2 linked regions of the Gottschalkia purinilytica genome follow. The protein of the gene in region 1 interacts with the protein of each later gene in a pairwise test. Links are inferred from orthologs where the notes say so. Each region holds a gene or a part of one and is shown on either strand. Other genes may lie near its edges. The genes, in order: tpiA and pepT.

The links.
Region 2: the proteins of tpiA (region 1) and pepT interact in binary tests that used the Escherichia coli proteins (3 or more experiments, as listed by UniProt). The link is inferred for Gottschalkia purinilytica from one-to-one orthologs.

The regions. Positions count from the first base shown.
Region 1 is NZ_LGSS01000001.1:274,320-291,200, reverse strand. The notes cover bases 8,155-11,108. They hold tpiA (triose-phosphate isomerase), read left to right. Parts: upstream 8,155-9,233; coding sequence 9,234-9,983; downstream 9,984-11,108. Other genes in these bases: gpmI (2,3-bisphosphoglycerate-independent phosphoglycerate mutase), read left to right, coding at 9,996-11,108; CLPU_RS01390 (phosphoglycerate kinase), read left to right, coding at 8,155-9,219. Also shown: grdD (glycine/sarcosine/betaine reductase complex component C subunit alpha), read left to right, coding at 1-160; CLPU_RS01420 (BMP family lipoprotein), read left to right, coding at 614-1,681; CLPU_RS01415 (ABC transporter ATP-binding protein), read left to right, coding at 1,785-3,293; CLPU_RS01410 (ABC transporter permease), read left to right, coding at 3,280-4,386; CLPU_RS01405 (ABC transporter permease), read left to right, coding at 4,424-5,320; CLPU_RS01400 (sugar-binding transcriptional regulator), read left to right, coding at 5,847-6,887; gap (type I glyceraldehyde-3-phosphate dehydrogenase), read left to right, coding at 6,917-7,930; more of CLPU_RS01390, read left to right, coding at 8,026-8,154; more of gpmI, read left to right, coding at 11,109-11,534; eno (phosphopyruvate hydratase), read left to right, coding at 11,568-12,860; preprotein translocase subunit SecG, read left to right, coding at 13,018-13,254; CLPU_RS01365 (alpha/beta fold hydrolase), read left to right, coding at 13,658-14,431; CLPU_RS01360 (UDP-N-acetylmuramoyl-tripeptide--D-alanyl-D-alanine ligase), read left to right, coding at 14,483-16,117; CLPU_RS01355 (D-alanine--D-alanine ligase family protein), read left to right, coding at 16,424-16,881. UniProt on the Escherichia coli protein: Involved in the gluconeogenesis. Catalyzes stereospecifically the conversion of dihydroxyacetone phosphate (DHAP) to D-glyceraldehyde-3-phosphate (G3P).
Region 2 is NZ_LGSS01000011.1:99,394-116,104, forward strand. What follows is about bases 8,507-11,290. They hold pepT (peptidase T), read right to left. Parts: upstream 10,619-11,290; coding sequence 9,395-10,618; downstream 8,507-9,394. Other genes in these bases: CLPU_RS11650 (NAD(P)/FAD-dependent oxidoreductase), read left to right, coding at 8,507-8,558; CLPU_RS11655 (ferritin-like domain-containing protein), read left to right, coding at 8,745-9,311; CLPU_RS16745 (aspartyl-phosphate phosphatase Spo0E family protein), read left to right, coding at 11,158-11,290. In the rest of the region: CLPU_RS11620 (glycoside hydrolase family 13 protein), read left to right, coding at 1-1,609; CLPU_RS11625 (LytR/AlgR family response regulator transcription factor), read left to right, coding at 2,089-2,799; CLPU_RS11630 (ATP-binding protein), read left to right, coding at 2,793-4,103; CLPU_RS17300 (hypothetical protein), read left to right, coding at 4,209-4,376; CLPU_RS11635 (hypothetical protein), read left to right, coding at 4,561-4,791; CLPU_RS11640 (pentapeptide repeat-containing protein), read right to left, coding at 5,322-5,972; CLPU_RS11645 (D-glycero-alpha-D-manno-heptose-1,7-bisphosphate 7-phosphatase), read left to right, coding at 6,368-6,883; more of CLPU_RS11650, read left to right, coding at 7,161-8,506; more of CLPU_RS16745, read left to right, coding at 11,291-11,322; CLPU_RS11665 (ZIP family metal transporter), read right to left, coding at 11,358-12,140; CLPU_RS11670 (S1C family serine protease), read left to right, coding at 12,426-13,559; CLPU_RS11675 (DUF1893 domain-containing protein), read left to right, coding at 13,634-14,065; CLPU_RS11680 (ECF transporter S component), read left to right, coding at 14,221-14,745; CLPU_RS11685 (YetF domain-containing protein), read left to right, coding at 15,040-15,768; thrS (threonine--tRNA ligase), read left to right, coding at 16,137-16,711. UniProt on the Escherichia coli protein: Cleaves the N-terminal amino acid of tripeptides.

The sequences.
Region 1 (16,881 bases):
TGTTGATATAATGGATTTAGAAGACGCTGTTAAAGAATTATGGAAAAACGGTATATATGCTGAAAGTGGAATGGGATGTACTGGACCTATAGTTATGGTAAATGAAGCTAAGATAGAGCAAGCTACGGAAGTTCTTTCTAAAGCAGAATTTGTACAATAACTTTTTAGAAGACTTCAGAAATTAAATTTCTGAAGTCTTCTTTATTTGAGAAGCTTATTTATACATATTATGATAAATGATATTTTTATTTTTAGTATAATTGGCTAATAATAATTCAAAAAACATTAGTTGTATATGATTTTAAAGAATATGAGCTTATAGGAGAAAAGAGCTAAAAACTGTAAAAATTTTAAAATCATTCTTCATAAATAAAGAGCAACAGTATTTATTAAATATTGTTGCTCTTTATTTTTTTATTCATATAAAATCAAATGTTTATTAAATAATATACTAAATAGTAAATAATTAAACAACTAAAAAATCAATGTATCTTAGGCACTGTAAATTTTAAGTCTAGTGATGAGGATTATTGAATATCATTAAGTATAAGTGGTTAAACTCATAAAATAAAAGGTATATGAAGAATGAATGAGAAAAAGGAGGAAGATTTTCATGTTTAAGAGAGTAACATCATTATTACTCATTATGACGCTAGTGTTAACGCTAGGGGTAGGGTGTAGTACTAGTGGTAAAAAACAAGAAAATAAAAAGCAAGGAGCAAAGAATAAAGGACAAGTAAGAGTTGGCATGGTTACAGATGTTGGAGGCGTAAATGACCAATCTTTTAATCAATCAGCTTGGGAAGGGCTTCAAAGAGCAGAAAAAGAATTAGGAATAAAAGCTTCATATCAAGAGTCAAAGCAAGATGCAGACTATATCCCTAACTTGGAGACGCTCTTAGATGGAGATAATGATTTAATATGGGGTATAGGGTATAAAGTTGGAGATGCTCTTAGAGAAGCAGCAGAATCGAATCCAGATCAAAAATATGCCATAGTAGATTATTCATATGGAGATAAAACTCCAGAAAATGTAGTAGGAGTAGTATTTAAGGCAGAGCAATCTTCATTTTTAGTAGGATACATAGCAGGTAAAATGAGTCAAACAGGAAAAGTAGGGTTTGTAGGTGGAATCAAAAGTAATATAATAGATGGATTTGATTATGGATATCATGCAGGCGTTGCTTATGCAAACAAACTTACTAACAAAGGCGTACAAGTTTTAAGACAATATGCTGAATCCTTTGATAATCCTGCAAAAGGGAAGGCAATAGCAAACTCTATGTATCAACAGGGAGCAGATATTGTGTTCCATGCTGCTGGCGGAGTTGGAGATGGAGTTATAGAATCAGCTAAAGAACAAGGAAAGTATGCTATAGGAGTTGATAGAGATCAGAACTACTTGGCTCCAGATAATGTAATAACTTCGGCAATGAAAAGAGTAGATGTGGGAATTTATGATTTAGTTAAAGCTTTAAAAGAAGGAAAATTTGAAGGTGGAAAAACTATAGTTTATGGATTAGAGCATAATGCAGTTGACATAGCTCCAACTTCTAATAAGCATGTTCCAAAAGAAATTTTAGATGAAGTGGAAAAGCTTAAAAAGGATATAGTAGATGGAAAAATAAATGTTCCAAATGATGAAAAAACTTATAAAGATTATTTAAACACACTTAAATAATAAAACATAAATCTATAGCTCAGATTGTTGAATCTGGGCTATAGATATTGATGTAGGAGGTGTCCTATTGAATAATATAGATTTTAAAGATAAAGTAATAGAAATGAAAAATATCACTAAAAAATTTGGTGACTTTGTTGCAAATGATAATATAAGTCTTACTCTTCATAAAGGAGAAGTACATGCACTACTTGGAGAAAATGGTGCTGGTAAAACTACTCTTATGAATGTGCTTTATGGATTATATCAACCAACTTCTGGAGAAATATATGTAAGGGGCGAAAAAATAAATATAGATAGTCCCAATATTGCTATAAAAAAAGGAATAGGAATGGTACATCAACATTTTATGCTAGTAGAGCCTTTTACGGTAGTTGAAAACATAATATTAGGTATGGAGATTACTAAAGGTTTTGGATACCTTGATATTCAAGAAGCTAGAAAAAAAGTTATAGAATTGTCAGAACGATATGGATTCAATATAGATCCTGATGCAAGAATACACGAGATAAGTGTAGGTATGCAACAAAAAATAGAAATTTTAAAGGCATTATATAGGGGAGCAGATATACTTATACTAGATGAACCTACAGCAGTATTAACTCCTCAAGAAATACAAGATTTTTTAGAAATAATAAATAATTTAACTAGTCAAGGAAAATCTATTATAATAATAACTCATAAATTACGTGAGATAAAGAAATCAGCAGACTATTGCACTATTATAAGAAGAGGAAAGTATATAGATACAGTAAAGGTAAGTGAAGTGACTGAAGAAGAATTAGCTGGAAAAATGGTAGGAAGAGAAATAAGATTTGCAGTTGAAAAGAAAGAAAAATCGGCAGGAAATACTGTCTTAAAAATAGATGATATAAGCGTTAGAGATAACAGAGGTATAAAGGCGCTAGATAAATTATCACTAGAAGTTAAAAAGGGAGAAATATTAGGTATAGCTGGAGTAGATGGAAATGGTCAAAGTGAACTTATAGAATCAATAACAGGACTAAGGAAAATAGACTCTGGTAAGGTATATATTAATAATAAGGACATAACCAATAAAACTCCTAGGGAAATTATAGAAAGTGGTATTTCAACTATACCAGAAGATAGACAAAAAAGAGGATTGATTTTAGATTTTAGCATATATGAAAATATGATACTGGAAAACTATAAGAAAGATCCTTTTTCTAAAAAAGGTAAACTTAATTATAAAAATATTAGAGAATTTTCAAGACGACTTATTTCAAAATTTGATGTAAGACCAAATGATGAAAATGTAAAAGTAGCTGAGTTATCAGGAGGAAATCAGCAAAAGGTAATAATAGCTAGAGAAGTAACTAATGATCCAGACTTATTAATAGCTGCTCAACCTACAAGAGGACTTGATGTTGGCGCTATAGAGTTTGTTCATAGGTATCTCGTAGAACAAAGAGATAAGGATAAAGCTGTTCTATTAATATCATTTGAATTAGATGAAATATTAAATGTGTCAGATAGAATAGCTGTAATATATAACGGAACTATAGTAGGTATAGTTGATTCTAAAAAAGCAAATGAAAAAATGTTAGGATATATGATGGCTGGAGGAGGTGCTGGAAATGAAAAGGAATAGGGTAATTTTTACTATAGTTTCTATTGCACTGGGATTTTTAGTAGGAGGACTAATATTAGCAGCAGTTGGATTTAATTTATTTGATGTTTATTCAACTATGTTTAAGGGGGTATTTAGTAGGCCTAAATACATAGCTTGGACAATTATTAGATCTGTGCCAATAATATTAACAGGGTTATCTGTTGCATTTGCATTTAGAACAGGTCTGTTTAACATCGGAGCAGAAGGCCAGTTCATAATAGGAGCATTAGTAGCTGCTTTATTAGGATATTTTTTAGAACTACCTCTAGTTATACACGCTATAGTTGTTTTAATAGGAGCAGGTATAGCAGCAGGGCTATGGGGAAGTATAGCTGGATATTTAAGGGCAAAATTCGGAGTTCATGAGGTTATATCAACTATAATGCTAAATTGGATAGCCTTATATTTGAATAACTACGTTGTTTCCTGGGAGAAGTTTAGAAGGCCACAAAGTGAAGCTTCATATAAAATACTAGACTCTGCTAGTATAGGAATCCTTCAACAGTGGAAAAGAACTGATGCTGGAAGAGAATTTCTTTCAAATAGTAAATTTCTAAGAGAGATACTATCTGCTCCAGTTAACTGGGGAATAATAATAGCTATTTTATGTGCAATTATGGTATGGTACATACTACAAAAAACAACACTAGGTTATGAGCTTAGAGCAGTAGGTCTTAATCAAGATGCATCAGAGTATGGTGGAATAAATGTTAGAAGAAGCATATTAACTTCTATGTTTATAAGTGGTATATTAGCAGGATTAGCAGGAGCTATACATGTGCTTGGAGTTACTAAAGAAGTAGCTATATTATCCTTTATGGAAGGAAGCGGGTTTGATGGTATAGCAGTTGCTTTATTGGGAAATAACACTCCCTTAGGAAGTGTTCTGTCTGGACTTTTATTTGGAGCTCTAAAGTATAGTGGACCTAAGATACAATCTACTATGGGAGCACCTTCAGAGGTTATTAATATTATGATTGGATCTATAGTGTTTTTTACATCTATGCCTAGTTTTATAAAAATAATAGCGTCAAAGTTTAAAAGGAGAAGAGGTGAGGTGAAAGTTGATTAATTTAAGTGATATAGGCTTTATTTTAGGTGTAACATTGATGTATGCAGCACCTTTGATTTTTACAGCTTTAGGAGGAGTAGCATCAGAAAATTCAGGTGTAGTAAATATAGGACTTGAAGGTATGATGACTATAGGGGCTCTTATAGGAGCTACTGTTGGGTATTATTTAGGTAATCCATGGATTGCTTTTTTATCAGCAGGAATAGGTGGAGGCATTTTAGCACTTCTACATGCTATAGCTTCTATAACATTCGAAGCAGATCAGATAGTTTCTGGAATTGCAATTAACTTTCTTGGCTCAGGTCTATCATTGTTCTTAAGTAGAATATTTTTTGAAGGAACTACAATGACAAAACCTATAGATCTGAATCATAAGATGCCAAGACCGTTTAATGAAATTTTTTCAAATAACTCATTTCTTGACCTGGTTTTTAATCAATATATAACTGTATATTTGTCATTTTTATTAGTACTGATAATGTGGTTCATGCTATATAAAACTAAACTAGGATTAAGAATAAGATCTGTTGGAGAACATCCAAAGGCAGCTGATACACTTGGGATAAATGTACATAGGATTAGATATTTTTCGGTTATACTTTCAGGTATACTATCTGGTTTTGGTGGAGCAGCTATGAGTCTTGCAGTTGTATCAAACTTTAGACCAACTCTTATATCTGGGCAAGGATTTATTGCACTGGCAGCTATGATTTTTGGAAAGTGGAAGCCACAAGGAGCTATGTTAGCTTGCTTATTATTTGGAGCAGCACAAGGACTTATAGTATATCTAGGAGGAACGGGTGCCAATATACCAACTCAAATATTAGCTATGGTGCCATACATATTAACTTTAATAGTATTAACTGGATTTGTAGGAAAATCATCGGGTCCAGCAGCTAATGGAGAACCTTATACTAAACATGATATAGGATAAGGCTTAAGTTTAATCTTTATAAATCATATCTTGTTAATTTACTGAGCTAAAAGATACAAATACAGAATAGTATTTAGATTAAAAAATATATAAATTGTTAAATATTTTTCAAATTTGTATCTTTTAGTTTCAGTTTATGATAAATTAAGACATGTAACTTTAGCCTTGTCAACTATAAAAAAGTATAAATTTTATAAAAATTTTCTTATTAACTTGAATTTTTATCATTATTAAATTATAATCAATGATGAAAGATAAGTTATGTTGATGAATGTAGTTTCAGTGGGATGCTTTTATTAGTGATGGGACAGTTTTAGACCATACTAATTAAATTAGACCTATCTATAATAACATGAAACTTAATTTAGATGAGTTTTTTATCTGCTACTTATTAGAGGAAGAGCATTAAAATTGTTAGTTATAGGATAAAAAATGTTCATATAGACATAATATTATTGTCATAAAAAGTTAAATAGCTCATATAGTGAAAAGTATGAGTTATAAGCTCATAAGGAGTGTATCTTAAATGAATGACTTACTCTCTTTATATCAGAAAATAGTTCCTGAAATGATAGAAACACTAGAAAAAAGGTATAATATTTTAAGGAACATATATTATAATCAGCCTATTGGAAGAAGAGCCTTAGCAAATAGTCTAAATATAGGAGAAAGAGTTGTAAGGACAGAAATTAATGTACTTAAAGACCAAGGACTATTATCTGTTGAAACTATAGGAATGAGTATTACTGAAGAAGGAAAAGATGTTGTAGAAAGGCTCAAAGAACAGATACATAGATTTAAAGGATTAAATTATTTAGAAAAATCATTAGAAAAAGAGCTTAATATAAGAAAAGTAATTATAGTACCTGGAAATTCAGATGAAGACGAGCTTATATTAAAAGATATAGGAAAAGCGACATCGAACTATATAGTTGATAAGTTAGAAAAAAATAGTATAATCGGTATTACTGGTGGAACTACTATGGCTCAAGTAGCAGAAGAAATGCCTGTTTATAAAAAGAAATCAGATTTATTAGTCTTACCTGCTAGAGGTGGGCTTGGAGAAAATGTTGAAACACAAGCTAATAACATAGCTGCAAAATTGGCTCAAAAATTATGTGGAAACTATAAATTACTTCATGTGCCAGATAACCTTAGTGAAGAAGCTATGGAGGCTCTATTAAGTGTAAAAGAAATAAAAGAAGTAGTAGATATTATGAGAAATATAAATATGTTAGTATTTGGTATAGGAAGAGCCGACATTATGGCAAGTAGAAGACATTTTTCAGACGATGTAGTCAAACATTTATGTGAAAATAGAGCAGTTGCAGAATCCTTTGGACATTATTTTAATACCAAAGGTAAAATTATATGGGAGACTAATACTATAGGAATATCTTTATCAGATTTTAAAAATATAAAAACTATAATAGGTGTAGCTAGTGGAGAAAATAAAGCAGAAGCAATCATATCTATTTGTAGATTAAAGGAAGATATGACACTTATAACTGATGAAGGTGCAGCAAAAAAAATATTAAATATTGTTAGTACTGCTACATTTAAGTAGCTTAATATAACTTTTGAGGAGGAATTTTAATGACTGTAAAAGTTGGAATTAGTGGTTTTGGTAGAATAGGAAGAGATGTTTTAAGAGTTTATTTTGAAAGTGGAGTTACAGACTTTGAAGTTGTAGCAATAAATAATGGTTCAGGTGATGTTAATACTTTAGCACATATGTTCAAATATGACTCATTATATGGAATATTCCCAGGAACAGTTGAAGTTGATGGAGACAATATGGTTATAAATGGTAAAAAATTAAAAGTTGTTAGCCATAGAAATCCAGAAGAGATTCCTTGGAAAGAATTAGGTGTAGAACTAGTTATAGACTCAACAGGAGCGTTCAAAGATAAAGAAGGTCTTTCAAGACACTTAAAAGGTGGAGCTAAAAAAGTTATTATTACAGCACCAGCTAAAGATGAAGATATAACTGTAGTAATGGGAGTAAATGAAGAGAAATATGATGCACAAAATCATCATATAATTTCTAATGCATCATGTACAACTAACTGTTTAGCACCAGTTGCTAAAGTTATATTAGATAAATTTGGAATTAATAAAGGATTAATGACTACAGTTCATGCATATACAAATGATCAACAAATATTAGATAAAGATCATAAAGATTTAAGAAGAGCTAGAGCAGCAGCTGAATCAATAATTCCTACAACTACAGGAGCTGCTAAAGCAGTTGCATTAGTTATACCTGAATTAAAAGGAAAATTAAATGGATTTGCAATGAGAGTTCCTACTCCTACTGTATCAGTAGTAGACGTAGTATTCGAAGTTGAAAAAGGAACTACTACTGAAGACGTAAATAAAGCATTAAAAGAAGCAGCTGAAGGACCATTAAAAGGAGTATTAGGATTCTCAGAAGAACCATTAGTATCTATTGACTATAGAAAAGACTATCGTTCATCAATAGTAGATGGATTATCAACTATGGTAATAGATAACATGGTAAAAGTAGTATCATGGTATGATAATGAATGGGGATACTCAGCTAGAGTAGTTGACCTTGCTAAATATATAGTTAACAAAGGAATATAGTTAATAATATATTAAAAGAAGTCCGGTTTAGTAGATATCTATTAGACCGGTTCTTCTTTAAAAATAGAGATTTTTATGGCATAAGGAGGACTAAGATGCTTAATAAAAAAAGTTTAGAAGATTTAAATGTCAAAGGTAAAAGAGTTCTAGTTAGATGTGATTTTAATGTTCCTATGAATGAAAATAAAGAAATAACTGATGATAGAAGAATAGCTAGTGCTATACCTACTATAAAATACATAATTGAAAATGGTGGTAAAGCAGTAGTTATGTCTCACTTTGGAAGACCAAAAGGAGAACCAAATCCTAAATATAGTTTAGCTCCTGTGGCTAAAAGATTGTCAGAATTATTAGGAAAAGAAGTAGTGTTTGCTGATGATGATATAGTAGTAGGAGAAGATACTAAAAAAATAGTAAGTGAAATGAAAGACTCAGATGTTGTTTTACTACAAAATACTAGATACAGAAAAGAAGAAGAGAAAAATGGAGAGGATTTTGCTAAAGAATTAGCTTCATTAGGAGATCTTTATATAAATGATGCATTTGGAACAGCTCATAGAGCACATGCATCTAATGTAGGAGTAAGCAAACACTTACCTTCTGCTGTTGGATATTTAGTAAAAAAAGAAATAGAAATAATGGGCAAAGCTATGTCAAATCCTGAGAAACCTTTCGTAGCAATTCTTGGTGGTGCTAAAGTATCAGATAAAATAGGAGTAATAGAAAATCTTCTAGATAAGGTAGATAGCTTATTAATAGGCGGAGGAATGATGTTTACATTTCTAAAAGCTAAAGGATTAGAAATAGGTAAATCTCTTGTAGAAGAAGATAAAGTAGATTTAGCAAAAGAACTAATAAATAAAGCTCAAGAAAAAAATGTTAACTTACTATTGCCAGTGGATACGGTAGTAGCTAAGGAGTTTAAAAATGATGTAGATTTTGAAACTGTTAATGTAGAAAATATACCTTCAGATACTATGGGACTTGATATAGGTGAAAGAACGATAGAAATATTCTCAAAAACAGTTAAAGAGGCTAAAACAGTTGTATGGAATGGGCCTATGGGAGTATTTGAAATGTCTAACTTTGCTAAAGGAACTGAGGCAATAGCAAAGGCTATGGCAGAAGCTAATGGTACTACTATAGTAGGTGGAGGAGATAGTGCTGCTGCAGTAGAACAAACAGGATTAGATGAAAAAATGACTCATATTTCTACTGGAGGAGGAGCATCATTAGAATTCTTTGAAGGAAAAGTATTACCAGGAATTGATGCTATAGATGAAAAATAAGGAGGAGACTTTTGATGAGGAAGCCAATTATTGCTGGTAACTGGAAAATGCATAAGACTATTAGTGAAGCAGTTGAATTAGTAAATGAAGTAAAAAATAAGGTTAAAGATTCAAATGTAGAAGCTATAGTTTGTGTACCATTTACTGCATTAAGTGAAGTAAAAAAAGAGCTTGAAGGAACAGAATTAAAATTAGGAGCTCAAAATATGCACTGGGAAGAAAATGGGGCTTTTACAGGAGAAGTATCACCTATCATGTTAACTGAAATAGGAGTAGACTATGTAATAATAGGTCACTCTGAAAGAAGACAGTATTTTGGGGAAACAGATGAAACGGTAAATAAGAAGATAAGGTCAGCATTAAAATATAATATAAGTCCTATAGTATGTGTAGGAGAAACTCTAGAACAGAGAGAGTCAGGGAAAGAAAAGGACATAGTTAAAGAACAAGTAATAAATGGATTGGAAGAAATATCTTCAAGTGATATGGAAAATATCGTTATAGCATATGAACCAATATGGGCTATTGGAACAGGAAAAACAGCGTCAGATGAAGAAGCTAATGAAATGATAGCATTTATAAGAAATACATTAAAAGAAAAATATGGTCAAGAAGTTTCAGATAAAGTTAGAATACAGTATGGTGGAAGTGTAAAGCCTAGTAATATAAAGGATATTATGAGTCAATCAGATATAGATGGAGCTTTAGTAGGAGGAGCAAGTTTAAAAAGTGAAGACTTTTTAAAGCTTGTTAAGTTTCAATAAGGAGATGTAAAGATGTCAGAAAATCTAGTAGCACTTGTTATATTAGATGGTTGGGGAATTGGAGAAGACTATGAAGGCAATTCAATAATGAGAGCAAAGACACCTAACTATAGAATGCTTTTAGAAAACTATCCTAGTACAAAGCTAAAAGCAAGTGGATTATCTGTAGGATTACCAGAAGGACAAATGGGTAATTCAGAAGTAGGTCATTTAAATATTGGTGCAGGACGAATAATATATCAAGAACTTACGAGAATAACTAAAAGTATAGAAAATGAAGAATTTTTTAACAAAAAAGAATTCTTAGAAGCTATAAAAAACTGTAAAAACAATAATTCTAAACTCCATCTTATGGGGCTATTATCAGATGGTGGAGTTCACAGTCATAACTTACATTTATATGCTCTTTTAAAACTTGCTAAAAAAGAAGGTCTCAAAGAAGTATATATACATTGTTTCTTAGATGGTAGAGATGTTCCACCTCAAAGTGCCAAAGGATATATTGAGGAATTAGAAAGCAAAGTACAAGAGATAGGAGTAGGTAAAATAGCTACAATATCAGGTCGATATTATGCTATGGACAGAGATAAAAGATGGGATAGAACTGAGAAAGCATATAATGCACTTACACTAGGAGAAGGTATAAGTGCAAGAACTGCAATAGAGGCTATAGATAATTCATATTCCAAAGATATAACTGATGAATTTGTAATTCCATCGGTTATAACTAATAATAACAATACTCCTTTAGGAACTATAGAAAATAATGATTCAATAATATTTTTCAATTTTAGACCAGATAGGGCAAGACAAATTACTAGGGCTCTTGTAGATAAAGAATTTGAAGGATTTGAAAGAAAGAAAAAAGTTGATACTTTCTTTGTATGCATGACTCAATATGATAAAACTATCGAAAATGTAAATGTAGTATATAAACCTCAGTCATATAAAAATACTTTGGGAGAATATGTAAGTTCTCTTGGACTGAAACAACTAAGAATAGCAGAAACAGAGAAGTATGCTCATGTTACATTCTTCTTTAATGGAGGAGTAGAAAAGCCAAATGAAGGAGAAGATAGAGTTCTTATACAGTCACCTAAAGTAGCAACATATGACTTAAAGCCAGAAATGAGTGCTGTAGAAGTAAAAGATGAAGTTATAAAGAGGATTAAAAGTAAAGAGTATGACTTTATAGTACTGAACTTTGCTAATCCAGATATGGTTGGACATACAGGTATAATAGAGGCTTCTATTGAAGCAATAGAAACAGTAGATTCATGTCTAGGAGAAATTGTGAAAGAAATTGTAAATGTTAATGGAAAAGTTCTAATAACTGCAGACCATGGAAATGCAGAAGAAATGTTAGATAAAGAGACTGGTAAAAAAGTAACAGCTCATACTACTAACAAAGTTCCTTGTATAGTTGTAGGAGAGGGCGATGTAAAGTTAAATGAAGGAATTTTAGCTGATATAGCTCCTACACTATTAGATATGATGAGAGTAAATATTCCCAAGGAAATGACAGGAACGTCACTAATTATAAAAAAATAAGATAAAGACTTATATATACTAGGAGGTAAAAACATGTCAGTAATTACAGATATATATGCTAGAGAAATTCTTGATTCAAGAGGTAATCCAACAGTAGAAGTAGAAGTATGGACAGAAAGTGGAGCTCATGGTAGAGCTGCTGTACCTTCAGGAGCTTCAACAGGAGCTTTTGAGGCAGTTGAATTAAGAGATGGAGAGAATGATAGATACTTAGGTAAAGGTGTAACAAAAGCTGTAGAAAATGTAAATGATATAATAGCACCAAAGCTTATAGGAATGGATGTATTGGATCAAGTTCTTTTAGATAAAACTATGATAGAATTAGATGGAACTGAAAATAAAGGAAAATTAGGGGCTAATGCAATACTTGGAGTTTCAATGGCTGCTGCTAAAGCAGGTGCTGATTTATTAGGTCTTCCATTATATCAATATTTAGGAGGAGTTAATGGTAAGTCTTTACCAGTTCCTATGATGAATATATTAAATGGTGGAGAGCATGCTGATAATAATGTAGACATTCAAGAATTTATGGTTATGCCTGTAGGAGCTTCAAGCTTTAGCCAAGCTTTAAGAATGGGAGCAGAGGTATTCCATAGTCTTAAAAAAGTGTTAAAATCTAAGGGATTAAATACTGCTGTAGGTGATGAAGGAGGATTTGCTCCAAACTTAAAATCTAATGAAGAAGCATTAGCAACAATAGTTGAAGCTATAAGACAAGCTGGATATGAAGAAGGAAAAGATATATTATTAGCATTAGACATAGCGGCTACAGAACTATATGATAAGGAATCAAAAGTTTATAAGCTTGAAGGAGAAGGTAAAGAATTAACTTCTAAAGAATTTGTAGAATTTTATAGTGAATTAGTAGAAAAATATCCTATAATCTCAATAGAAGATGGTTTAGATGAGGAAGATTGGGAAGGATGGAAGTTATTAACTGAAGCTATAGGAGATAAAGTACAATTAGTAGGAGACGATTTATTCGTTACAAATACAAAACGCCTAGAAAAAGGTATAAAAGAAGGCGTAGCTAACTCTATACTTATTAAGTTAAATCAAATAGGAACTATAACTGAAACTTTAGATGCTATAGAAATGGCTAAAAGAGCAGGATATACTGCTGTAATATCTCATAGATCAGGAGAAACTGAAGACGCTACAATAGCTGATTTAGCAGTTGCAGTAAATGCGGGTCAAATAAAAACAGGAGCACCTTCAAGAACAGATAGAGTTGCTAAATATAATCAATTATTAAGAATAGAGGACGTATTAGGAGAATCTAGTCAATATAATGGATTAAAAGTTTTCTACAATGTAAATAGATAAGATTAAAATATAAATGCTGAGTAATAAAGAGTTAGAACTACATTACTCAGCATTTAATTAAACTTAAAACTATATACCATATTATAGTCTACATATTGATTTTATCCAATGTCTGTGATAAAATGATTTTGTTCATTAGAGGATGGGAGGTGGAACTATGTCTACACTATTTACTATACTTATATTAGTAGCAAGTGTTATTCTTATAATTAGTGTTTTATTACAAAATGAAAAAGATCCAGGTTTATCAGGTACTCTAGGTGGTGGAGCAGCTGAAAGTAGTTGGGGAAGAAGTAAAGGAAAAAGCTATGAAGCGTTACTTGATAAGTTAACTGTTATATCAGCTGCAATATTATTTATTTCTTCAATTGCATTGGCAGTATTAACAAAATAAAATTTTTATATTGAAAGTAATGATATGTAGTTAAGTGAAAATAATGATATAAAAATATATAAGAGTAAGCGGTTCAATACAGTGAATCGCTTTTATTATGTAGATTTTTATTTAGTTTTATAAGGTTTAAATCTCTTTTAACGAATTAGTAATTAAATTATAAATATGAAATTAAGGGTTATAAATGACATAGATTACTATTTAATTTAATAATAAAGAAAATTAAACATTTCGGCATTTTACTTGCATACAAAACCAAATAAGCACTTTAAGGTATTTAAATAGTATGGTATAAATCCAAAACTTTTGCTATAATCATATAAGTGAATGAATAAAATTATAAATATATTACAGTGGATATAGCTTATAAATAAAAGAATTAATATGTAAGGATGGGTTGAGTATGAAGGTCAATATAGATGGAGTTGAAATAAATTATATATGTGAAGGGGAAGGAAAAAACGTTTTGCTACTTCACGGTTGGGCAGCAAATATAGGCACTATGCTACCTATACACAATCACCTAAAAGACAAATTCAAGGTATATACTCTTGACTTTCCAGGATGTGGAGAAAGCGAGGAGCCTAAGGATGTTTGGGGTGTATATGAGTATGCTGACATGGTTAAGAAATTCATAGATATAATGGGTATGGATGAAGTAATATTAATAGGTCATTCACATGGAGGAAGAGTATCAATAGTATTAAGTACTCAGTATCCAGACATGGTTAAGCAAATGATACTTATAGATAGTGCTGGGATAATACCAAAAAGAACATTAAAATATTATTTTAAAATATACACATTTAAAACTCTTAGAAAAATATACAATTTAGCATTTTTTTGGATAGACAAAGAAAAAAGATTGGAAAAGTTTTATAAAAAATTTGGTTCGACAGACTATCAACAAGCATCAGGTGTAATGAGAAAGATACTTGTTAAAGTGGTAAATGCAAATTTAAGACCATTATTAAAAGATATTAAAACTCCTACTTTGTTAGTATGGGGTAGAGAAGATAATGATACTCCAGTATATATGGGAGAAATAATGGAAAAAGAAATAAAAGGTAGTGGTTTAGTAGTGTTAGAAAATGCTGGACATTACTCGTATTTGGATCAATTTAATAGATTTAAATTAATACTAGATAGTTTTTTAACTGATGACAAGAATAATTAAATTTCAAAAGTATGGAATACTTTTTAAGTTAAGCTAGGGAGCGTGAAATAAATGAATTCAATCTTTATACCTGTAGTAATTGCTTCTATAGTAGTATGGGGTATAGCTTTTTATTTTAGAAGCAGATTTTTGCTACATATGATGCAGTTGGAAGGATATAAGAATAAGAATTTCTTAAATTGGATAAATGAATTTAAACACAGAGCATTCTATTCAAAATTAAATCTAACAACATTTCTAGCACTTATACTAATAATATTAGCTTTAGTTACTAAAAATGGTAAGCTAGTTGGTGTAAGTGCATTGTCATGGTGTGCTTTTATAATGTTAGGTATAAAGTTTAAAAAGGAAAAAGTGAAAAAAGATTTAGTATATACAGAAAGAGCTAAAAGACTTATGACCACTAATATAATAGTGAACATAGTGCTAATAATAATCGCAATAATCATACTTGTTTTAACTGTAGAAAATACTTATTTCTTATATTTATCTGCTCTTTTATTTATTACTGTTACTTATTATCTTCAACCTTACGTTTTATATTTATCTAATGTAATTGTAGCGCCTATTGAAAAAGGAATTAATCAGAAATTTTTTGATATGGCACATGATAAGGTTAGAAGTTTTGATAAATTAAAAATAGTTGGTATCACAGGTAGTTACGGGAAAACAAGTACCAAATTTTTAACTTCTACAATATTAGAGGAAAAGTACAATGTTTTAAAGACTCCAGAAAGTTATAATACTCCAATGGGAGTTAGTAAAGTAATAAACAATGACTTGAATAAAGAACATGAAGTATTTGTTGTAGAAATGGGAGCTAGAAATATTGGGGATATAAGAGAGATGGCAGAACTAGCGGGACCTAAAATTGGAATAATTACTTCTATAGGGCCTACGCATTTAGAAACGTTTGTAAACATAGAAAATATAATGAAAACTAAATATGAACTAATAGAAGAGCTTCCAGCTGATGGTATTGCAATATTCAATTATGATAACAAGTATATAAAGAAACTTGCAGATAAAACTTTTAAAGAAAAAATACTGTATGGAATGGAAGATATAGAAAATCTTGATTTGTACGCGACTGATATAGAGGTTTCTGAAACAGGATCAACATTTAAACTAGGTGATAAAGAAGGAAACTCTATAATTTGTTCTACTCAGCTTTTAGGAAAACATAATATAGCTAACTTACTAGCTGGTGCAGCTGTAGCAAGAGCATTAGGTCTTACTTTTGAAGAAATAGCTTCTGGTATTAGTAAAGTAGAAGCAGTACCACATAGATTACAACTTATAAACCCTGGTACAGGAGTAATAATTATTGATAATGCTTTCAATTCAAACCCAATAAGTTCTAAAGCTGCATTAGAAGTTTTAGGACAATTTAAAGAAGGAAGAAAGATAATAATAACTCCTGGTATGGTGGAGCTTGGAGATGAAGAGGCAGAAGCAAATAAGGAGTTTGGAAGAAATATTGCTAAAACCTGTGATTTTGCTATATTAGTAGGAAAAAATAGAACAAAACCTATACAAGATGGAATCAATGAAATGGGATTTTCAAAAGAAAATCTGTTTGTAGTAGCTAGTCTAGATGAAGCTACTAAAGCTCTTCAAAGTATTGTGAGAGCGAAAGATGTAGTATTATTTGAAAATGACTTACCTGATAATTATAATGAATAGAGAAGATCATATATCAAGCATTAAAAAAATAAGATTTCAATGCTTGATATATGATGAAAATATAAGGTATTGACTTAAAAAAATAGATAGAATACTGGTATTGAAAATAGTAAAATTCTAGGTGCTATAAACTCTATGTATTAATGAAGATAAGATTTTTTTAAGAATTTTACTATTTATGTTTACTTATCGTGTAACAAAGCTTTTTGAGACATGTATTTTTATATTAGGTAAATTACTTACTATTAATTTTGTGTCGCTTATATTTTATAATAAATATTATGATAATTTGAATGGAGGATTTTTATGAAAAAGAAAATAGGTGTACTCTTTGGCGGAAGAAGTGTTGAGCACGAAGTTTCAGTTATTACAGGTATGCAAGTTATAGAGAACATAGATAAATCTAAATACGAAGTTGTACCTATTTTTATAAATAAAGATGGAAAGTGGCTTACAGGTGAAGAATTATTGAAATTTGATAATTTTAAAAATAATAATTTGAAGAATTTAAAAGAAATTGTAGTGACATCTTTATACAATGATAATAAAATATATTCACATCCAGAAAATATAGGATTCTTAGGTAAAAAGTTTGTTGAGGATCTTGATGCAGTATTTATTGCTTTACATGGGACAAATGGAGAAGATGGTACTATACAAGGAGTGTTTGAGCTAATTAATATACCTTACGTAAGTGCAGGGGTAGTAGGATCTGCAGTCGGAATGGATAAAATATTAATGAAAGATGTATTTAAATCACACGG
Region 2 (16,711 bases), on another replicon or contig:
GTATCAGATAACGGTCCACAAGAAAAATAATAATACTCCTAATTGGTTTAAACATTCTATTATATATCAAATATTTGTAGATAGGTTTTATAACGGAAATGAAAAAGATATTGTATTAAAACCTAAAAGAGACATGATTATAAGAAGTAATTGGAGTGATACTCCTTCATATATAAAAGATGATAAGGGAAGGGTTATTTACTTTGACTATTTTGGAGGTAATCTTTTAGGTATAATAAAGAAACTTTCATATCTAAAAGAACTTGGAATAAATTTGATTTATTTAAATCCAATATTTGAAGCTGCAAGTAATCATAAGTATGACACTGGTGACTATAAAAAAATAGACTCAATGTTTGGTGATGAAGACATATTTAGAAAGTTATGTGATGAAGCTAAAAAATTAGGAATGAGTATAATATTAGATGGAGTGTTTAGTCATACTGGTAGTGATAGTATATATTTTAATAAAGAAAAAAAATATGATACTATAGGTGCTTATCAATCTAAGGATTCAAAATATTATAGTTGGTATAAATTCAAAGAATATCCTTATAACTATGAATGTTGGTGGGGAGTAGAAACTTTACCAAATGTAAATGAACTAGATGAGTCTTTCCAAGACTTTATAATTAATAGTAAAGATAGTATTTTGAAAAAGTGGATGAGTATAGGAATACATGGATGGAGATTAGATGTAGCAGATGAACTTCCAAAGGAATTTATACAAAATTTTAAAAAAGAAATGAAGAATATAAAGGATGACTCTATTCTTATCGGCGAAGTGTGGGAAGATGCGTCAAATAAGATAAGCTATGGAGAATTAAGAGAATATCTTTTAGGATATGAATTAGATTCTGTAATGAATTATCCATTTAGAAAAATAATTTTAGATTTTATGTTAGGAGAAATAAATGCATTAGATGTTCATAAAAATTTCATGAAGCTATATGAAAGTTACCCACTTCATCACTTTTATTCAATGATGAATCTTATAGGGAGTCATGACGTACCTCGTATACTTACTTTATTAGGAGATAGCCCAGAGGAACATAGCTTATCAGAAAAAGAAAAAAGAGAAATTAGGCTTAGTGATGATAAAAAAAGATTAGCTCTATCTAGATTAAAACTACTAACTATAATTCAAATGACATTTCCTGGAGTGCCATCTATTTACTATGGAGATGAAGTTGGTGTAGAAGGATATTCTGATCCACTGAATAGAAGAACCTATCCATGGGAACATGAAAATAAAGAAATACTTAAGTGGTATAAAAAGCTTGCACATATAAGAAATAAATATTCGATTATGAGAACTGGAAGGTGGATATCAATATATCCAGAAGAGAATGTATATGGATATATAAGAATGATAGAAAATTCAAAAGATGTTTTTGGAGAAGATAGTCAAGATAATTTAGCAGTTATACTTATTAATAGAAGTGAAAATAGTGATATAGATTTAACAATAAATGTGAATGAGTTGGTAGGATGGAATGTTGAAAAACTTCATGATTTAATAGAAGAAGAAACTGTAGACTTAAAAGATGGAACTTTACATTTAAAATTAAACAAGTTGCAAGGAGTTATATTGATGAAGAATGTATAATAAAAAATAGAAAATTAGTTTATAGATATCTTTATATAAATTAGGTTTAAAAAACAATTTATGATTTGAAATAGAAAGCATAAATTTAATGTTACAATAAATATTTATTTAAATATTTATTTAGATATAAATAGGAGCTTTGTAAGTCTACTTTGAGATAAAAAAATAACTATGATGAAAAAGTTTCTTGATAGATATTATGTAGATATATTAATGATTGAAAGGACTTATCTTTAAAATATTGTCAGTTAAATTTTGAAGATACGTCTTATTTTTTTACTAGTTTGTCATTTGGAGAAATTTAACTTATCTGAAAGTAGAATTAGCTATATGAGAGAACAATCTGTGATCTATTGAAAAATTGTAGACTTATCTGTATCATTATTTATGAGACAGATAATGGATATAAAAGCAATAAATGTGTTTGTTATCCTTGATTTTAGTATAGAGGAATTTATCATCTAGGGGGAGGACTTTTTATGCTTAGAGTAGCTGTATGTGAGGATGAGTTAATTCATAGAACTATTTTAGAGGAGTATTTACACACCATTTTTGAAGAGTTCACTAATCAGTATGAAATTTTAGGATTTAGTTCAGGAGAACAATTACTTGAAAATTATCTAGAAGGCTTAGATATTCTTCTATTAGATATTCAGATGAACAAGCTTACAGGTATGGATGTTGCAAGAAAAGTTAGAGAATTTGATAATAAAGTAGAAATAATATTTATAACATCATTAATAGATTATGTTCAAGAAGGCTATGAGGTCAGAGCTTATAGATACCTATTAAAACCAATTAAGTATGAAGATTTAAAAAAGCATATAGTGTCTTGTATAGATAAACTAATTAAAAGCAATGAAAATTTTATGATTATCCAAGGTAAAAGTGAAGTACATAAGGTTTCAATAGATACTATTACATATATAGAAGTAATAAAAAAAGATATGATTATTCATACTACTGAACAAAGTTACAATACAAAGATGAGTCTATACAAAATGGAAAAAGAATTGGCACCATATGATTTTTTTAGATGTCATAAAAGCTACTTAGTTAATATGAAACAAATACAATGCTTAAAACAGAATGTAGCTATAGTCAATGATGAAGAAATACCTGTTAGTAGATATAGAATCAAAAATTTGAAGATTAAGCTGGCATATGTATTAGGTGATATATTATGCTGAGTAGTTTATTTTGGAAAATATTAAATATAGTAACAACAACAATAGAATGGTATGTTTTTAGATTCATATTAGGTAAAGTTAGTAGCTTAAAGGAAGACAAGTTAACTTTAAATATATCCTTTACTATGCTTATTTTAGTGACAACAACGCTTAATTTTATGAATGTATCACCTAATATTAAGTTATCGACAGGAGTGGTTATAGGATTTATATTTTATATATTTAATTATGAAGTTAGTATATTAAAAAGTATAGTTGTTTGTTTGATATATTGGATGTTGCTTTTAAGCTTTGATTCTATAAGTGCTGGTATCGTATTAACAATAAATTCCATATCTAATGTAAATAAGATATTAAATAATAATATATTTAGATTAGAGCTTATTATAATATCTAAGTTACTTTTACTATCTTTAATTCCAATATTCAAGATATTTAGACTACAGGTAGATATTAAAAAAAGAGATTTTATATATGTATGTATTCCTATTATTGCTAATATACTAAGTATTATTGTAATTTTTGGATATGCATTTGAAGAAGGTAGAAATAGTTTTATTGAAAATATAGTAATATTTATTGTGTCATCATTATTATTGTTATCTAATATATCTTTAATAATAGTTATACATAATATTATAAGGGATAGTAAATTGAGACTTGAAAATAGTATGATTAAAGAAAAAATAGATATGCAATATAATTATTATTTAAAATTACAAGATAACCAGATGAGAATTAGAAAACTATATCATGATATGAAAAATCATATGATATGTATAGAGAATATATATGGAAACAGTGATGTTACTAAGAACTATATAGATAGTATTAATTTGGAGATTAATAGCTGTGAACCTGTTTTTGAAACAGGCAATATGATTTTAGATATTATATTAAGTGAAAAGAAATCAATTTGTGATAAAAATAATATAGAATTTTTTGCAGATATTAATTTTTTAAAGTGTAACTTTATAGATATGATAGATGTATGTAGTATATTTTCTAATATATTAGATAATGCAATAGAGGCATGTAATAAGATAGATGATGAAAATATAGGCAAATATATTAGAATTAGAGGAACTATTGTTAAGGAATTTTTTATATTGAAAGTTGAAAATTCTAAAGCTAATAAAATTATCACGAAAAATAATAAAGTTATAACTGATAAAAAAGATTCTTTTTTACATGGAATCGGTATTAATAGTATAAAAAATTCAATTGAAAAATATAATGGTGAAGTAGTAGCTGATTATTCTGAAGATAAATTTATAATGAATATATATATACCCTTGCAATAAAAAGTTGCTAGTTGGGTTCATAAAACTACCAGTTGGGTTGAATTTATTGAAAAAAGAAATATAGGATGTTATTTTGTAAGTATATAGTATTTGAAGAAGATGGAAATGTTTAAATCGTATGCTGACAAACTAATATCCTTTTTAATTTGCAATGGTGAAGCTAGTAATGAAGACTATGGAATCTATCTATATGAATTTGAAACATTGATAGATTTTATAGTAAATACATTAGTTAAATTAATAATAAGATTGATATTTAATAAATTTAGCTAAATATTATTATTCTTAATCTGTTATTATTCTGCAGGACAGTTTTCAGGAGAATATGATGCAAATAACTATAGAAACTGTTTATTAGCATTTATATTTTTTAACAATTTAAGTTATATAATTTTTAATGATATAGTATAGGAATGATATTTAGGCTTTTATAATATAACAAAAGGAGTGTAAAATGATGGATATTAATAGTCTAAGAGAAGAAATGAATGCAATAGAAAAAGAAAAAACTTTATACATAATCTTAGATGACTTTGTATCATTTTATAATTTTAAAAATTACGAAATAAGTATAGCAAGTCAGTCATTAACAATTTTAGATGATAATAAATTTTCAAAAGGATATATTAGGCTTTGTAGGTTTACCAAGTATGAGGTTAAAGAAAATGCAATATTTTTATATTTGTAATAAGCTTAAATAAAAGAATCAGTTGTTTCGCACTTTTTATTTATTTTCTTGCTGTTCTTATCCCATTATCATATGAAATCTTCGTAATAATTATAAAAAACACAATACTTTTCTATATATGTAATTAAACATGAAAATAATAAGTAAACATTAAAGAACAAAGGTGCAAGATATACCGTTGGAAATTATACATAGATGATTTAAAGAGCACCTATCATTATAGATATACAGATGAAACTATTATAATAAAAAAGCATAATAACTAAAAATTTTAGATAAAAAAGATTTTCTGTTAATTTTTAAAATAAAATTATTGACTACTCTAAGACAAGAGAAAGTAATTTCTCTATTTATTAAATAAAAAACAAGAATATGATAAAGATAAACTAAAGAAAAGAGACATGTGAACGTATCGTTGTAAAAAAATCCAAAGATACGTTCCTAATTGTATCAAAACAAACTAATATTTATGAAAAATAAATGTAAGTAATCAAATTATAGCAAGATAATGAAATAATAAATTTATTATATTATCTAATAACAACACCAATTAATTTAGCAAAATACATTGCCTGTGCAGGTGATACAATTACTCCACATAGATCTTCTATTCTTACACCTATTCCTTCTATTTCACAACTCGTTAGATCTAGTCCTTTTAATTTTGTTCCTGACATTTGAGCCTGTTGTAAATTGGAATGAGAGAAATCTACCTTAGAAAGATTAGAAGTTTGAAGATCACAGTTTTGAAGTAAGCAATTCTGAAAACTTACTTGTTTGCAGTCTACGAATCTAAAAAAGCTGTACCTACAATTACAATCTTTAAATACTATGTTTCTCAAAGTTGCATTGCCTAGATTAGTACCCATTAGCTTACAGTTGATCATTTCTACTCTATGTATAATAGATCCTCTAAGATCAACGTTGGATAAATCACAATTTTCAAATCTTGTATCTGTTAGTTCACAATGCTCAAAAGAGACTTCTTCAAAATTGACATTTTTAAAGACTACTTGATTAAAAGACACATGTTTTGCTGTATGGTTTTCGATATTACAGTCACAGATAATTACTGATGAAAAGAAACTCTCATCTTTTATTTCTTGATCAGAAAGAAAAGTCTTTTCCAATTTATCCGGTATTTTAGGAGAGCTGATTTTATATATGTTATTATCATTCATCCTGATGCCACCTCAATATAAATATTTTTAAGAGTTTATATAAATACATAACTTATTATTTTTTTATGCTTTTTATCTCTACTTAATATACTAATTAATTTATAGGAAAAAGCAAATGGGCTTTACTAATTTATTAATGTAAATTAACACAAATAAGAATACAATTTAGTTATAGCAAAAAATAACTCTATTAACTGATCAAATATTAAAAAAATAATACTCAATATTTAATTTAATTCATTATGATAGTTAATTTTTTATATTGAAATTATAGGCTTTGAACTATTAAACTTTTAAGAAAAAAGTATTGGAATAGTATTTTTATAATATATGTTTTTTATTATGAAATAAGGGTCACACTATACAATATCAATCTAGTAAAGGAGATGTATATAGTGAAAAAAGCTATATTTTTAGATAGAGATGGAGTTATAAATGATAATAAAAAACATGTAAACAAGCCAGATGATTTAGTTATTTATAAAGAAGCGAAAAGAGGATTAAAAAAACTTTATGATAGTGGATATAGTCTATTCATAGTTACGAATCAAGGTGGTGTAGAACTAGGCCATATAACAGATAATGATTTAAATAAAATTCATAAGAAACTAATAGAGGATCTAAAAGATTTTTGTAAGATAAAAGAGATTAAATATTGTCCATATTTTAATAAGGATGCAAGTTGTAGAAAGCCTAATCCTGGAATGTTAATAGAACTTAAGGACAAATACAATATAGATATGTCTGAAAGCTGGATGATAGGAGATATGGAAACAGATATACAAGCTGGAAAAGAAGTTAAATGTAAGACTGCAAAAATAGGAAAAGTAAGTGATTTAGCTGATATAAATGGGGACAATTTAGAAGAAGTTGCAGATAAAATTCTTGAATTAGATGCAAATAAGGCTTAGGATATAGATTTTTATCCTAAGTTTTATTTTTATAAAATATAAACAATTTTCTATAATAAAAGAAATAAAGTTCGATAATATATGTACAAAATATTGAAAATATAATAGTAAAATTCGTAAAAAGTATTGACCTATTGATCTAATTTTAGTAATATTAAATCGTAGGTTAAATACGAACATTTTAGGAAAATCATAAAAAAACGTTCTGGTTTTGAATGTTATAGTTTTTATATAGATACTTGAAAGTATATTTAATATAATGCTAGGGGGTAGTGACATGGTAAAGTATGATGTGATAATAATAGGAGCTGGTCCTTCAGGAATCTTTACAGCTTACGAATTAATTAAAAATAATAAAGACTTGAAGGTATTAATGATAGAAAAAGGAAGAAGTATAGAGAAAAGAATTTGTCCTAAAAGAGAACTTTACAAATGCGTTGGTTGCAAACCTTGTTCTATTACAACTGGATTTGCAGGAGCTGGCGCTTACTCCGATGGAAAACTATCACTTTCTCCAGATGTAGGAGGAACTTTACCAGATATTTTAGGATATGAAAAGTCTAAAGAACTTATAAAAGAAGCTGACCAAGTTTATCTAGAATTTGGAGCAGATACAAAAATTCATGGAGTAGATAACCCTGAAAAAATTGCGGAAATTAGAAAAAAGGCTATAGAAAGTAGTTTAAAACTTATAGAGTGTCCTGTACGTCATTTAGGTACAGAAGAAGGATATAGAATCTACTCTGATCTTCAACGTCACCTTATTGATTCAGGAGTAGAGATAATATTTAACACAATGGTAGAAAAGTTAGTTATAGAAGACAACATGATAAAGGGTGTAGTAATTACTAAAGATAAAGAAGAAAAGATATATTATTCTGAAAAAGTTGTTGCTGCAGTGGGTAGAGAAGGTTCTGCTTGGCTAAGAGATATATGTAAGGAAAATAATATAGGTACACAAGTAGGAGCAGTAGATATAGGTGTAAGAGTAGAGGTAAGAGATGAAGTAATGAAAGAGTTAAACGAGGCAATGTATGAGAGTAAATTAATATATTATACACCTACTTTTGATGATAAAGTTAGAGTATTCTGTTCAAATCCATCAGGAGTAGTAGCTACAGAATATTATGATGATAATTTAGCTGTAGTAAATGGACATGCATATAAATCACAAGAGCTAAAGACTAATAATACTAACTTTGCATTACTAGTTTCTAAACAATTTACAGAACCATTCGATTCACCTATTGACTATGGAAAACATATAGCTAAGCTAGGAAACATGCTTTCAGGCGGAAAAATACTTGTTCAAAGATATGGTGATTTTAAAAGAGGTAGAAGAACTACAGAAGAAAGACTTTTCAGAAATAATATAATAGCTACTTTAGAAGATGCTGTTCCAGGAGATTTATCATTAGTTTTACCATATAGAATAATGAAGGACTTAGAAGAAATGATAGAAGCGCTAGATAAAATAGTGCCAGGGATGGCAAGTGAAGAAACACTATTATATGGAGTAGAAGTTAAATTTTATTCAAATAAGGTCGTTGTAGATGATAAATTCGAAACTAATATAAAAGGATTATATGCTATAGGGGACGGGGCTGGTATTACAAGAGGACTACAGCAAGCATCTGCAAATGGTATACAAGTAGCAAGAAACATACTCAGATAATATTTTGTAAATTACAAGTTAAAGATAATATATAAAGTAGGGAATTCATTTTTTATGGATTTCCTATTTTTTATATTGCAGAAATGAGACAAGATTCATATTTGAGTCAAGGTTCATAAATTGTATATATACATATAACTATATTATCTGAAACTTTGTAATTATTAAAATATAGGAGGATATAAAATGTTTTACTCTGAATATGATATGTTTTATAGGATTCCATGTATGCCTTCATACGGGTATATGGGATATGGGAGTAAGGTTACTTATAAGAAATTAGAATATGCACTTTCATTGGTTAAAAAAGCTGTAGAAGGGGAGAAGGAAGACGAACTTTTCTATGATTACTTAATATCTGTAGCTCCGACTAAAGAAGAAAAAGATATGATAAAGTCTATAAGAAATGATGAAAGAAAACACTTTAAAATGTTTAGAAAAATATATAAAGACTTTACAGGGAAAGATATAAAACTATCAGATAAAGTAACATTTAAAAAGCCTAAATCATATATAAAAGGAATAAAAAAAGCTTTATTTGGCGAGTTATCAGCAGTAGAAAAATATAGAGATATAAGAGCGGGACTTTCATATAGATACTATAGAGACATGGTTTTTGAAATAATTACTGATGAGTTTAAACATTCTGGTAAATATAACTATATCTTAAATATAAATTGTTGTAATATGAATATGAACTATAATGATAAAGTTGAAATAGATAGTATTTCTAATGGATGGATATTATATTAAGTAACTATATACTTAATAAACCTTTATTATGAATAATAAAAAGTCACTATTAATAACTAACTATTCAATAGTGACTTTTTGTATTACTTGCTATAGAGTTCTATAATTTTCAATATTACTTCAACAGACTTTTCCATTGACTCTACGGGTATGTATTCATATTTACCATGAAAATTATGACCACCTGTAAACAAATTTGGTGTCGGGAGTCCCATATAAGACAATCTAGAACCATCAGTGCCGCCTCGAATTGGTGTTAATTTAGGCTCTATTCCTAGTTCTATCATAGCTTTTTTTGCAGTTTCTACTATGTGAATAACTGGTTCTATTTTTTCTTTCATATTATAGTATTGATCTTTTAGGTCTAATTTAATTAGATTACTTCTATACTTTAAATTTAAATATTTAACAGCATTAGACAGTATCTTCTTTTTATTTTCAAATTTATTTTTATCATGATCTCTTATTATATATCTGACAGTAGTTTCTTCCACGGATCCATTTATACCTATTAAATGAAAAAAGCCTTCATATCCTTCTGTATATTGAGGTTTTTCATTTTCAGGTAACATAGAGTTTAATTCCATAGCTATTTCCATAGAATTAATCATCTTATTTTTTGAAGAACCAGGATGAACATTTCTGCCAGATATGATAATTTTAGCACTTGCTGCATTAAAATTTTCGTATTCAAGTTCTCCTATAGGACCACCATCTAGAGTATAAGCGAAGTCAGCACCAAATTTTTCGACATCAAATCTGTCAGCACCTCTACCTATTTCTTCATCTGGTGTAAATCCTACTTTTATAGTACCATGCTTTATGCTAGGGTTATTTACGATATATTCTATAGCAGTCATTATCTCAGCTACCCCAGCTTTATCATCAGCTCCTAACAGAGTTGTTCCATCTGTTGTAATTATAGTTTTACCTTTATATTCTTTAAGCTCAGGAAAATCCTTAGGAGATAAAACTATGTTATTCTCTTTGTTTAGAATGATATCTTTACCATCATAATTTTTTACTATTTGAGGATTCACATTAGCACCAGACATGTCAGGACTAGTATCCATATGAGCTATAAATCCTATAGCAGGAACATCCTTATCTATATTAGATGGGATAGTAGCCATTACATATCCATTTTCATCTACAGATGCATCGCTAATCCCCATTTCTTTAAGTTCACTTACTAATATTTTTGCTAAATTAAGTTGCTTCTTTGTACTAGGACATGTTTCAGAGCTTTCATCAGACATAGTGTCAATTTTTACATATCTTAAAAATTTCTCAATTACTTTTTCCATAAAATCTTCCTTTCTATGATTTTTTACCTATGTATAATAATCAGACATTTACTTATATTATACTCTCTTTATACAACATATATAGGATATTAAAAAATTAAATTATTACAATTTATTAAATATTAAATAAGCAATCATTGGTATTTAAGGCTTAATAAATTCTTGGATAAATTTGGAATTCAAGATGGGAAAGAAAAGTTACGATGATAAAGAATATATAGCAAAACTAAAAGTTAATATATCTGATTACGATTATAAAATAAACATTTGAAATATTTACAAAATTTACTACATACAATACAGTATATGTTATAATTAAAATATAAGAACATTTGTTCTAAAAATATACTAAATATACAAAAAATAGGACTAAAGACCTAAAAACAAAAAGATAATACTTTTAATTGAAATTTATGTAAGAAAGTGATACTATATACCGTGGATTGGAACATACTGAATGATAAATTTGTTTAAATATGTCATACGACAATATAAAATAGAAAATTATAAATGTTTTTAAATAAGGAAGGAAACATATTATGAAGAAAGGTGATGTAAAAGAAATGAAAGGGATAATAAGAACTAAACAAGAAGAATTAAACTGTCTTTTATCAGGAGAAAATGTAGATAAAAACGAAGCATTGAAATTAAGTATCGAACTGGACGAATTGATATATAGATATTATTGTTTAATAGGTGAATAAAAGAGCATGTTTGCTAAAATGCAAACATACTTTTTTTATCCTAAAGTTACATCTAAAAACATCATTAATACAAATCCTATCAATATACCATATGTAGCTTGTCTTTCATACCCATTCTTATGCGTTTCAGGTATTATTTCATTACTAATAACAAATAACATGGCACCAGCGGCAAATGATAACGCGAAAGGTAATATAGGTCTTGCAATTTGAACTAGAACTACTCCAATGATCCCACCAATAGGTTCTACTAATCCAGTGGCAAGAGCTATTAAAAAAGCTTGTTTTGTAGAAAATTTTTCTCTTAATAATGCTAATGCTACTGCCAATCCCTCAGGCATATTTTGTAGACCTATACCTATAGCTAAAGTAATACCATTTGCGATATTTCCATCTCCAAATCCTACCCCTACAGCTAAACCTTCAGGGAAATTATGTATAGTTATAGCTATTATAAACAACCATAACTTAGCTAATGATTCGGTATTTTCCCTTTCAGGACTATTCAAAAAGTGTGTATGAGGAGAGTATTTATCAGTAAAGTCTAAAAATAAACCTCCTACTAATATTCCTAAAGCAGCAAAACCTGCTCCTTTAAATCCCCCTCCTCCGTACTCAATTGAAGGGATTACTAATGAAAATGAAGTAGCAGCTAGCATTACTCCAGCAGCAAAACCTAACAATACATCTAACATTTTACTAGATATATTTCTAGTGAAAAATATAGGTAATGCTCCTAATCCTGTAAATAGTCCAGCTATTACACTGGCCAAAATTCCTATAAAAATTATGTTATCAGAGCTGATAATATTAGTCATGTCTCACCTCTCAAAAGTTAATTAAGTTGAAATTACATTCTATCAGAAAAAGTAGAAATGATAAATACTACTATATATATGTATATCTCATTTATATGTTATTAAACATTTAAATAAACATATTTTCAAACATTAAAAACTTTATTATTTTTTATAGTCTATATTCATACCTTAATTAATATAAGTAAATAAAATATGTCTAATATTTTATACAACTATTGTATAAAAGATACATAAAATGTTTATAATCTAGCAAATGTAATGTATGAAAGAGGGAGGAAGACTATGAAAGGTAATAGTAATAGTATGCCTATTAAAAATATATATCAAAAATATCTGGAAAAATATAGAACTAGCAAAGAGTTCAGAATTATAATAATTACATGTGCATCTGTATTCATATTTGGCTTTTTACTTGGATATATCTTTACAGAGGCAGAAAAAACAGAAATGATTGAAGCTATACAAAAAGAGCAAGAAAATATAGGACAAACAAAGAATATACCTAATATTGCAGATGAAGTAATTCCATCAATAGTTTTGGTGAGAAATAGAGTTAAAATTAAAGATGGAGAAAATGTAGAGATGAAAGACAAAGGGATAGGATCTGGAATTATATATAAAGATGATGGATACATAATAACTAATCAGCATGTTGTAAATAAAGCTTCAGAAGTAATAGTTACTCTTAGTGATGGTTCAGAATATAAGGGTGAGATTGTAGGTGAAGATAAAAGAAGTGATTTAGCTGTAATTAAAATTCCAGGGAGTGCTTTTAGAGATGTTAAGATAGGAGACTCCGATAGATTAAAAGTTGGAGAGCGTGTAATAGCTATAGGAAATCCTGTAGGAGAAGTATTTAATAGTACTGTCACAGATGGAATAATAAGTGGACTTAATAGAACTATTATGATGAATAATAGAAGAATGACTCTCATACAAACTAGCGCCGCTATAAATCCAGGTAATAGTGGTGGAGCTTTAGTAAATGAAAAAGGAGAGGTCATAGGAATAAATAGTGCAAAACTTACAGGTGAAGAGATAGAAGGGATGGGATTTGCAATACCTATAAATGATGCATTACCAATTATAGATGAATTAATAGAATACGGATATATAAAAAGACCTTGGTTGGGTCTTGGACTAGGAGAGACAACGGATGAATTAGTTGAGAGATACAAGATACCGAAAGGAATATACATAGGAAAGATAGATGAGATTGGTCCTGGAAGTAAAAGTGGTCTTATAGAAGGTGATATTATATTAGAAATAGATAATAAAAGAGTGGAAAGTTTAAGTGTAATGTCTTCAGTTATTGACAAATACAATCCAGGTGATGAAATAAAAATAAAGGTTTTTAGAAGAGGAAATTATAAATATATAAACTTAGTATTAGAAGAAGCTCCACCTAATAGATAAAAAATAAGAAAATTGAAAAAAACTAAAAATTTTGATACTCTATATTAGAATTCCAAAATTGAGGAGTTGGTATCTTGAAAGATATAGAGTTAGCTAAAGATACTCTTGAAAAAGAAAATTTATCTCTTGTAATTGTAAAAGATGGTAAAATACTATTTAGAAGTGCTGATAAAGGGATAAAGCCAATATATAATGCAGTACTACAATCTGAAAAAAACTTTAAAGGTTCAAGTATTGCAGATAAAGTTACTGGAAAGGCTGCTGCACTATTATGTAAATGTTTAGATATAAAAAGATTATTTACAGAGATTATATCTGAAGGGGCAATAAATGTATTAGAAAACAGTCATATTATCTTCACTTATGATAAAGCTATTCCATATATCAAAAATAGGGATATGACAGATGTTTGTCCTATAGAAAAAATAGCACAATATATAGATGAACCTGAAGTATTAATTAGCAAAATATCAGAATTTCTTGAAAATATAAGAAAAAGTAGCTAGAAAGAAAATAAACCATGAGAACTTTGATATAAAAAGCTTTCATGGTTAATCTTTTTTAGAAAAAATTATAATTGTATATTATTTATATGATAGACAAGCTATAGAACTAAATCTTATAATCTAAAATTAAATATTTAATAAAAAGGTGGAATAATATGAATAATAAATTTACTACAAAAGACTTAGTATTAACAGGAATATTATTAGGATTAGGACTGATTATTCCTATGGTATTTCATTTGTTCGGAGGTACAGGACCAATATTTTTACCTATGCATATATCAGTACTAATAGGAGGTTTTTTACTACCACCATATTTTGCATTAGTTTTAGGAATAGCAACTCCACTATTAAGTAGTGTAGTTACAGGTATGCCACCTATATTTCCAATAGGTATAATAATGATGGCTGAGTTAGGTTCCTATGGATTAATAACCTCACTTATTTCAAAAAAGTTTGAAACTTTAGTTATACCTTCACTAGTAACAGCACAAGTAGTAGGTAGAATAGTTGCAGGAATTACAGTATTTATTTTATCTACATTTTTTGGAGTTAAAATGAATCCTATAATATTTGTAAAGGGATCAATAATTACTGGAATACCAGGAATATTAATACAACTAATATTAATACCAACACTAATATATACTATTAAAATAACTAAGAAAGTAAAAGCATAGGTTATTTAAGCTTACTTTAAAATAAGACTATTAAAATAGGTATATTACATAGCAGGTATTTAATAAGTTCTTTGAAGTATAAGGTTATGGTAATATTACAGTTATATCTTTTCCTTTTTACTTAATACCCATAGTAATATAAATCCTGCTACTATGAAAACTACAGAAAGGATAATCTCATATATTAAAGACATATAAATCACCTCTTTTTTTAATTAATTAATATATTAAGTATAGTATCTGCAAAATATAACAAAATATATATAAGAAAAGATATATAGAGGTGAATTATTAATGAAAGATTTTATTGAAATAGTTATACAAACTTTTTTAGCTTTTTTTGCAATACTATATATAACTAGGCTATTAGGGAGACAGCAAATTTCTCAATTTACATTTTATGAGTATATCAATGGTATAACATTTGGTTCTATAGCAGCTACACTTGCTACAGACTTAGATAATAGAACATGGCAACATTTTGTTGGACTCTTATTATTTGGAGCTCTGACATATTCAGTTTCTAAAGCTACTCTTAAAAGTAGAACCCTAGAAAAAGTTTTGGATGGAGAACCTATTTTAGTAATTCAAGATGGACAGATACTGGAGAAAAATTTGAGCAGAACAAGATATAACATGGATGATCTTCGGCTTTTATTAAGACAATCAAACTGCTTTTCCCCTGAAGATGTAGAGGTAGGAATATTAGAGGTAAATGGACTATTAAGTATAATTAAAAAGGCAGAAAAGAGAAATGTTACTTTAGGAGATTTAAACTTAGACCTTAAACCTGAAACTTTACCTACTGAAATAGTTTTAGATGGACAAATAATATATGAAAATCTTAAGAAAAGAAAGCTAACAGGTGAGCAATTAATGAGAGAATTGAAAAAGCATAACATAAGTAGAATAGATGAAGTTATGTATGCTACAGTAGATAGCAATGGTAAATTTTATATAGATAAGTTTAAAGATAATATAAGACCAGGAAGCGACTTAAGTGAAGATAATAAAGGTATTTAGAAATAAAAATATAACATGAAAACATATCTTGACATAAATTAAAAATATATCTATAATTTAAGTTAAAATATATTAAAGCTATGAGAGGACGAGTAAATTAGAAGTAGTCTAAAGAGAGGGGATGTCGTGGCTGTAAGCACCCTAGATTTACCTAATTGAAAACTACCCTTGAGTTGTATCTGAAATCCTATATGGAGTAAAGATGTCCGTTGATTACGTTATAATCATTAGAGTGAAGTTTAATTAAAAAACTTTTAATTAGGGTGGAACCGTGTGAGCAATCAACTCTCGCCCCTAGAAAAAATTCTAGGTGTGAGAGTTTTTTTATTGTATAAAGTCTAAAATTAAATAAGGAGGATGAAGTTCATATGTCTAAGATAAGCATTAAATTACCTGACGGATCAGTAAGAGAGTATGATAAAGGAACAAAAGTTATAGATATAGCAAAAGATATAAGTGAAGGATTAGCAAGAGTTGTTGTAGGAGCTAAAGTTAATGGAGAATTATCAGAACTGAACAAAGAAATAACAGAGGATTCTAATTTAGAATTACTAAAATTTGATGATGAAGATGGGAAAGAAATATTCAGACATACAAGTGCTCATATGCTTGCACAAGCAGTAAAAAGACATTTCCCAGATGCTAAGCTTGCTATAGGACCTTCGATAAAAGATGGGTTTTACTATGATATAGATACAGAACACAGATTTACTCCAGAAGATTTAGAACTACTAGAAAAAGAAATGAAAAAGATAGCTAAAGAAGACTTGAAAATAGAAAGATTTGCACTATCTAGAGAAGAAGCTTTAAAATCTTTAAAAGAGCAGAAAGAAGAATACAAAGTAGAATTAGTAGAAGATTTACCTGAAGGATCAGAAATATCTTTCTATAAGCAAGGAGAGTTTACAGATCTTTGTAGAGGACCACACTTACCAAGTACTAA